3 regions of the Mesorhizobium sp. B2-5-11 genome follow, and region 1 is predicted to be linked to each of the others. Evidence: riboswitches for the same ligand, from Rfam matches in the RefSeq annotation. Region 1 holds a riboswitch; each other region holds the start of a gene.

Region 1 (2,260 bases):
CGCTGCGCAGGGCCGGCCGGCCGTCTTCGGCGAGGCGCGGACCGATGAAACGCGCGTACCAGTCGACGAACTGGATGACGCCGCCTTCGTGCAGTTCGGAATAGGGGCCGGGTTCATAGGCCGGCGACAGGATGCCGAAGGCGTTTTCCTCGACGATGCGACGATCCTGGCCGTTGGTCTCGGTCCAGACATGGGTGAGTTCGGCGAGATCATAGTCGACGCCCTCGACCGCGTCCCTGTGAACCAGCCATTTGGTCGTCACCGCGGTCTCGGTGGCGCTGATCGGCAGCACGCGGAACGTGACGGCGTGGTCGCCAAGGATGTGGTTCCAGGTCGTCGGATAGTGATAGAGCAGCAAGGAGCCGATGCGGTCGGTGGCAACGCCGTCGGACAGGTTCTTCTTGACCGCGCGTTTTCCCGTCATCGTATAACTGACGGCATCGCGCAGCAGCGGCGCGCGGGTGGCACGGTACTGTCCGGCCGGGTCGATGCGGAACCTGCTCGGCAGGCCTGCCGCCTCGCATTTGGCCCAGTGCGCCAGCATCTCCGGGTCGCCGTCGGCGTCTTGCACGCCAGTCACGGTCGGCGCCTCCGGGAAGGTCTTGCAGAGCTCCGGATGGTTGCCGGCGCAATGATAGCATTCGCGGTTGTTTTCCCAGACCAGCTTCCAATTGCCCTTCTCGACGATGGTGCTCTCGAAGGCGACCTTTGCTTCGCGCAGCCGATGCGGCAGCAAATAGGGTTCGATCATCGTCCGCATCGGCGCGAAATCCGCCGGCTCGTCGGCGAGGCAAATGAAGATGTAGCCGCCGACGCTTTCGCAGGCGACCGGCTTCAGGCCGAACTGGCTCTTGTCGAAACCCTCGGCCATCTGCCTGGCGAACAGCAGCCTGCCGTCCAGTTCATAGGTCCACTGATGGTAGGGGCAGACGAGCTTCGCCGCCGTGCCCTTGTCTGTGTTGCAGACGCGGCTGCCGCGATGGCGGCAAGAATTGTGGAAGGCGTTGATGTTGCCCTTCTGGTCACGCACCAGCACCACAGGATAGTCGCCGATCTGCACGGTGATGAAGCTGCCGGGCCGGGGCAGTTCGCAATCATGGCCGATGAACAGCCAGTCGCGGTACCAGATCAGCTCCATGTCGAGCTTGAAGTAGTCGGGATCGGTATAGAAGGGCTGCTCGAGCGAGAAGCCGTCCCTGCGGCCTTGCAGCCGTTTCAGCATGTCGTTGCGCGCATCCATGTCCTGTCCTCGCATTGAAGTCCTGTCCTCGCATCGAAGGACTGAACGGAGGGGAGAGAGGAAGGATCAAGCAGCGCGCCGGCTTGCGCCGGACATGCACCATCCGCCTCTTGACCGCCCGCCGCGATCAGTCGAGTCCAACATCTCGGGCTGGTTTCCGGGCTCTGGAGCTGTCCTTGCGGACTGTCGCGACACCTTCCCAGGCCTTTGCCCAGTGGTCTCCCGTTGCGACCTGAACTCCACCACCGTTGCGGGGGCAGCGCCGGATTCTGACCGGCTTCCCAATTCTCCGCCTCGTCGTCACGCGGCGGCACCTGAGATGGCAGGATCTAACCATGATCGCCGACTTGTCGTCGGCATGAAAACGACATCGCATCCATGCCGCGCGACACGCATTGGAAACGGCGCGGCCGCCGTTGCAGGGCAGAAAGCCTCAGGTCGCCGCCTCGGATTCCGTCTCGTGGCGGAGGCAAAAAAGGTTAACGGTTTCGAAAAGTGACTGTTAGCGCCCTCTAAAATCGAACCGAACGGTTCGTTTCTGTTGACGATGCGTGCAGGACGGTGTGAACACTGGGCCTTCGACACAGTTGGTGATCGCGCGACGCGTTTGCATAACCAACTGATAGTAAACAGAAAAAAACGAATGTTGAAGGCTCTGGCACAATTTCAAGTGGTGGAAACTTGGTCCACACGGAAAAACTTCGTGATTGGAAATGGCGGTATGGCTTTCCCACATCGGGGCTGTCCGAACGACGCGATTTCCTCCCAAGACACGCCGCTAGACGGACGGAAAAATACTGGAGTATCAAAAATGAAAAAGATCATTCTCACTGCCGCCGCCCTTCTGGCTGTTTCCGGCAGCGCCTTCGCTAGTAGCGACCATTATGGTTCGAATGCCCCTGCGGCCACCGCCGTCGACAGCTCGTACACCGCTTCGACCAAGAAGTCGGAACCGGCTGCCCAGACGCCTGTCCAGGGTGCCGATCGCAACCTCTTCGGCAACAACTAACAGCCGATCTC
Region 2 (2,260 bases), on a different contig from region 1:
CGAGCCTTGCTCGGCCTTGAATTCGGGGCCGACCTTGTACCATCCGGTGATGCCGGTCAGGCCGACGATCGACGGCTGCAGCTTCAGGGCGAAGGCCATCTCGGCCATGTTGAGATCGTGAATGACAGCGCGCTTTGGAGGCGCGTCGAAGGTCAGCGGCTTGCCGCAGCTGTCGACCGTCACCGGAAAGGCGAAGGCCGTAGAGCCGAGCAGGGAGAAGGCAAGAGACACGGCAAGGCGTTTCACGGATGTTGCTCCTTGTTGAACAGGATCTGCCGGAAATGGCTTCGCTCACGAAGATGGCGCGGCACGGTTCGGAACCTCGAACACCGTCAGCTCGCGGTCCTCCGTCGGGTGGCGCAACCTAAAGACGTCGACACCGAAGATCTCGCGGATCAGCTGCTGAGTGAGTGCTTCGCGTGGCGGCGCCAGCACATGCAACCGGCCATGGCTCATCACCGCGACCCTGGTGGCGAAAGGCGTCACCAGCGCCAGATCGTGCAGCACCGCGATCACGGTCATGCCGAGGCCTGCAACCAGTTCGAGCAACTCGCTGCGCGCCCGCGGGTCGAGATGGTTGGTCGGCTCGTCGAGGAACAGGATCTTCGGCTCCTGTGCGATGGCGCGGGCAAGCTGGGCGCGCTGGCGCTCGCCGCCCGACAGCGAGCCGATGGTGCGGCCAAGCAGCGGCAACAGCCCGGTCCGGCGCAGCGCCTCGACGACAATGTCGCGTTCCTCGCTCCTGTGCCTGCGGCCGGTATGCGGAACCCGGCCGAGCTCGACATAATCGATCACCGCCAGCCGTGGATCCGGTTGATCGGTCTGGCCGACGACGGCGATGTGCAGCGCCCGCTCGGCGGTCGAAATCCTGTCCAGCAGGCGCCCGGTGAGCTTCACTTCGCCCGAACTCGGCCGCAGCATGCCCGACAGCATGCGCAGCAATGTCGTCTTGCCGGCGCCGTTGGGACCGATGATGGCGAGACGGTCGCCCGCCGCCACCGAAAGGCTGACCGGATGCACCAGATGCAGGCCATCCGCCGCTGCGGCCAGGTCGCGGGCATCGAGAAGCGGCGCGGTCATGGGCAATTCCTTGCAGGGCCTGCCGGAATACGGGCCAGCGTCTTGCTTGCCAGTCCTGCCGGACGCTGGCCTGAATTCACCTCGGTGGCGATATCGCGGCAAAGCGTGCACACGACGATGCGATGCATGGCAATGCGATGTATGCGATCGATGGAGCCGTCCAACTTCCGTCACTTTCAAAATGGCGACGGAAGGAAGCTGGCTTGAACCGGTCGACAAGACCGAAACCTGCGTCTCCTCCCGGCACACCCCGTCCGGTCAACTCATGCAGATGGCAGGTCTCCTGGCTCGCGGGTCGTTGCGCCATCCTGCCTTCCCAGCCTTGCCGGCCAGTGGCTTCTCGGATTTTGCTCGCCGCTTACAGTTGCGGGGGCAGCCATGGCTTCGACCCGAAAATCGGGCCTCACCATGTTCCCTTTTCACCCCTCGCCTTGCGGCGCGGGGACCATCACGAGTCGCAGCCTAGGATGCAGGCAGCGTCGAGGCAAGGTCGATGCATGTTCCGTTATAACGATACAAACTTGTGGTCAATCACTATCGCGCGCCACCAGTTCCAGCGGCCAGACCTCGCGAATGATCTCTGGCCCTTTCGCGCCGGCGAAAGCCGGGAGCGAGGCGAGCAGGATTTCGCCGAGCCGCCGCCCCATCGGGTCAAGGCTCGGACGAAAGCCGGTCAGCGCCGGCGAGAAATAACGGCAGAGCGGCGTGTCGACGATGACGATCACCGCGACATCCTGCCCGGGCTTGATCCCCATTTCGGCGAGCGCTTTGCAGCCGCCGAGCGCCATCGAGTCGTTGTTGAAGATAATCGCGGTCGGCGGATCCTTCGACCGCATGACTTGCGGTGTCACCGCGTAGCCACCGGCTTCGTTGATAAAACCGTCCACAATCAGGCCGGGATCGACTTCGATGCCGTGCCGCCGCAGCGCCTTGCAATAACCCTCCAGAAACAGATAACCGAAATTCAGGTCAAGCGACGGCCGGATGGCGGCGATGCGGCGGTGGCCACGCGCAACCAGCCGGTCGACCGCATCGGCGCCCGCCTTCTCGAAATCCAGATCCAGAGAGGGATAGCTGTCGTCGCCGGACCGGCTTCGGCCGAGCGTCGCGAAGGGAAAGCCGGCCTTGCTCAGATAGTCGATGCGATCGTCCTCGCGCCGCGTCCAGGCCAGTACGACGG
Region 3 (2,260 bases), on a different contig from region 1:
CTCCAGATCATCGACGATCTTCTCCAGCGCGTCGAGAGCCTGTTCGAAGCTCATCGCCTTGACGTCTTCGTTGGTTTCACCAGCCATCATTCATCCTTTCATCAGTCGCCCGACATGGGCGGCAACCGAAAATGCCAATCCTTGCAGATCGTAGCCGCCCTCGAGCAGGCTGACGAGCCGGTTGCCGCTGTGGCGCGCCGCGCGCTGCATGAGCTGGCCGGTCGCCCAGTCGAAATCATCCTCGGTCAGGTTGATCTCGGCCAGCGGGTCGCGATGATGCGCGTCGAAGCCGGCCGAAATGATGATCAGGTCGGGTGCAAAATTGTCGAGCGAGGGCAGCACGCGCGACAGGAAGGCATCGCGGAACGCCTCGCTGCCGGTTTGCGGCGCAAGCGGCGCGTTAACGATGTTGCCGGCGCCGGTTTCGTTCTTTGCTCCGGTGCCGGGGTAGAGCGGCATCTGGTGGGTCGAACAGTAAAGCACGGACGGATCGTCCCAGAAAATATCCTGCGTGCCGTTGCCGTGATGCACGTCCCAATCGACGATGGCGACACGTTCGATATCGTGTTTGCGCTGTGCATAACGTGCGGCGATGGCCGCCGTGTTGAACAGGCAGAAGCCCATCGCCGTCGCTTTCTCCGCATGATGGCCGGGCGGCCGGGCGGCGACGAAAACGTTGTCTGCCCTGCCGGCAAAGACGTCGTCGACGGCGGCGTTGGCGGCGCCGATCGCGGTGATCGCCGCTTGCCAGCTCTTCGGGCTGGCCGTTGTGTCGGCATCGATGCGGGCGATGCCCGTCTCGGGAATGGCGGCGCGTACCCGCTCGACGAAATCCTCGGGATGCGCATAGAGAATGGTGGCCTCGTCGCCTTGTGGCGCCTCGAGGCGGTCGAGCGCGGCAAAAGCCTCCTCGTCAAGCACACGCTCGATGGCGCGCAAGCGGTCCGGCCGCTCCGGATGGCCGGGCGGCGTGATGTGCTCAAGGAAGATCGGATGGGTGTAGAGACGAGTGGCCATGCCCCCTATCTAGTGCCCCGGCGCGGCGATGGCCATGCGTTGCGGCCTGATGGCTGGGGAAAATCGCGCCTGCGTCCATTCGCGTCGCCGCGGGGATTGGCGGCGCAGGGGCTTCGTCGTAAAGTCCCGGCCACTGCCTGGTGCCCGCCACGAGCGGGAGAATCGGGAACACGGTTTGATACCGTGGCGTGCCCAACGCTGTAAGGGGGACCGCGCCGGTAAATGCCACTGTCGATGACGGGAAGGCGCCGGATGCGGGTTGATCCCGAGCCAGAAGACCGGCCTGGCAGGCATCGTCATCCGCATGGTCAGGCGGACGGCAGTTGATTGCAATCGCAAGGGGACAAGCGATGCCGGACAATATGACCATCCCCGTGGGTGACGGATTCGACCAGATGGCGCGCGATGCGGTCTACCGCGCCATGTTCACGCGGCGCGATGTTCGCAGCCATTTTACATCAGAGGCCGTCGACGACGAGGTCTTGGCGCGGCTGCTGCTTGCCGCCCATCACGCGCCATCGGTCGGCTTCATGCAGCCATGGAATTTCATCGTCATTCGTGGCACCGAACGACGGGAACAGGTGCGCGACCTGTTCCTCGCGGCGCGCGAGCAGGAATTGCCGGCGATCGAGGAAGAGCGGCGGGCGCTCTACCGCAAGCTCAAGCTGGAAGGCATCTGCGAAAGCGCGCTCAATATCTGTATCACCTGCGACCGCCGACGCTCACAGGGTTCGCCGCTGGGACGCTGGCACAATCCCGAGATGGATCTCTACAGCACGGTCTGCGCGGTGCAGAATTTCTGGCTGGCGGCGCGCGCCGAAGGCGTCGGCGTTGGCTGGGTCAGCATTATCGAGGCGCAGGCGTTGAAAGGCCTTCTGTCGATTCCCGAGCATGTGACGCCGGTGGCCTATCTCTGTGTCGGCCGTGTCTCGGAGTTCGCGCCGAAACCGGACCTCGAAACACATGGCTGGGGGCGGCGGCTGCCGCTGCCCGAGCTGATCATGAGCGAGACGTTTTGCGGACAGGGCGAAGTTCCGCTCAAATCAACGATCGCACGCCTCAAGGCGGCAACATGCGAAAAGTCTGACAAACCCTTGATTTGACGATACGGCATGCGCAGCGCGCTGCCGGCGGCCTGCCGTCGTCAGGCGGCTCCGGCATCCTTCCTCAACAATCCTTCGAGCAGTTGCTTGAATGCCGCCACCACGGTCTTCGACGTCGCTTCCGGGTCGTTCGAATTGGC

The links. Region 1 has a riboswitch for cobalamin ahead of FJ490_RS21340 (aromatic ring-hydroxylating dioxygenase subunit alpha). Riboswitches for the same ligand answer to the same signal wherever they lie in the genome.
Region 2: linked by a shared signal. The riboswitch ahead of FJ490_RS03810 (ABC transporter ATP-binding protein) and the one ahead of FJ490_RS21340 (aromatic ring-hydroxylating dioxygenase subunit alpha) in region 1 are both predicted to bind cobalamin.
Region 3: linked by a shared signal. The riboswitch ahead of bluB (5,6-dimethylbenzimidazole synthase) and the one ahead of FJ490_RS21340 (aromatic ring-hydroxylating dioxygenase subunit alpha) in region 1 are both predicted to bind cobalamin.

What each region holds. Positions count from the first base shown of each region.
Region 1 is NZ_VFUK01000006.1:450,443-452,702, reverse strand. It holds gene FJ490_RS21340 (aromatic ring-hydroxylating dioxygenase subunit alpha) at 1-1,240, opposite strand, end outside; cobalamin riboswitch at 1,371-1,573, opposite strand; gene FJ490_RS21335 (DUF680 domain-containing protein) at 2,052-2,249, shown strand.
Region 2 is NZ_VFUK01000001.1:750,673-752,932, reverse strand. It holds gene FJ490_RS03815 (ABC transporter substrate-binding protein) at 1-246, opposite strand, end outside; gene FJ490_RS03810 (ABC transporter ATP-binding protein) at 292-1,080, opposite strand; cobalamin riboswitch at 1,336-1,545, opposite strand; gene FJ490_RS03805 (LacI family DNA-binding transcriptional regulator) at 1,608-2,260, opposite strand, start outside.
Region 3 is NZ_VFUK01000001.1:300,263-302,522, reverse strand. It holds gene FJ490_RS01455 (exodeoxyribonuclease VII small subunit) at 1-87, opposite strand, end outside; gene FJ490_RS01450 (histone deacetylase family protein) at 91-1,017, opposite strand; cobalamin riboswitch at 1,139-1,319, shown strand; gene bluB (5,6-dimethylbenzimidazole synthase) at 1,368-2,120, shown strand; gene FJ490_RS01440 (TetR/AcrR family transcriptional regulator) at 2,162-2,260, opposite strand, start outside.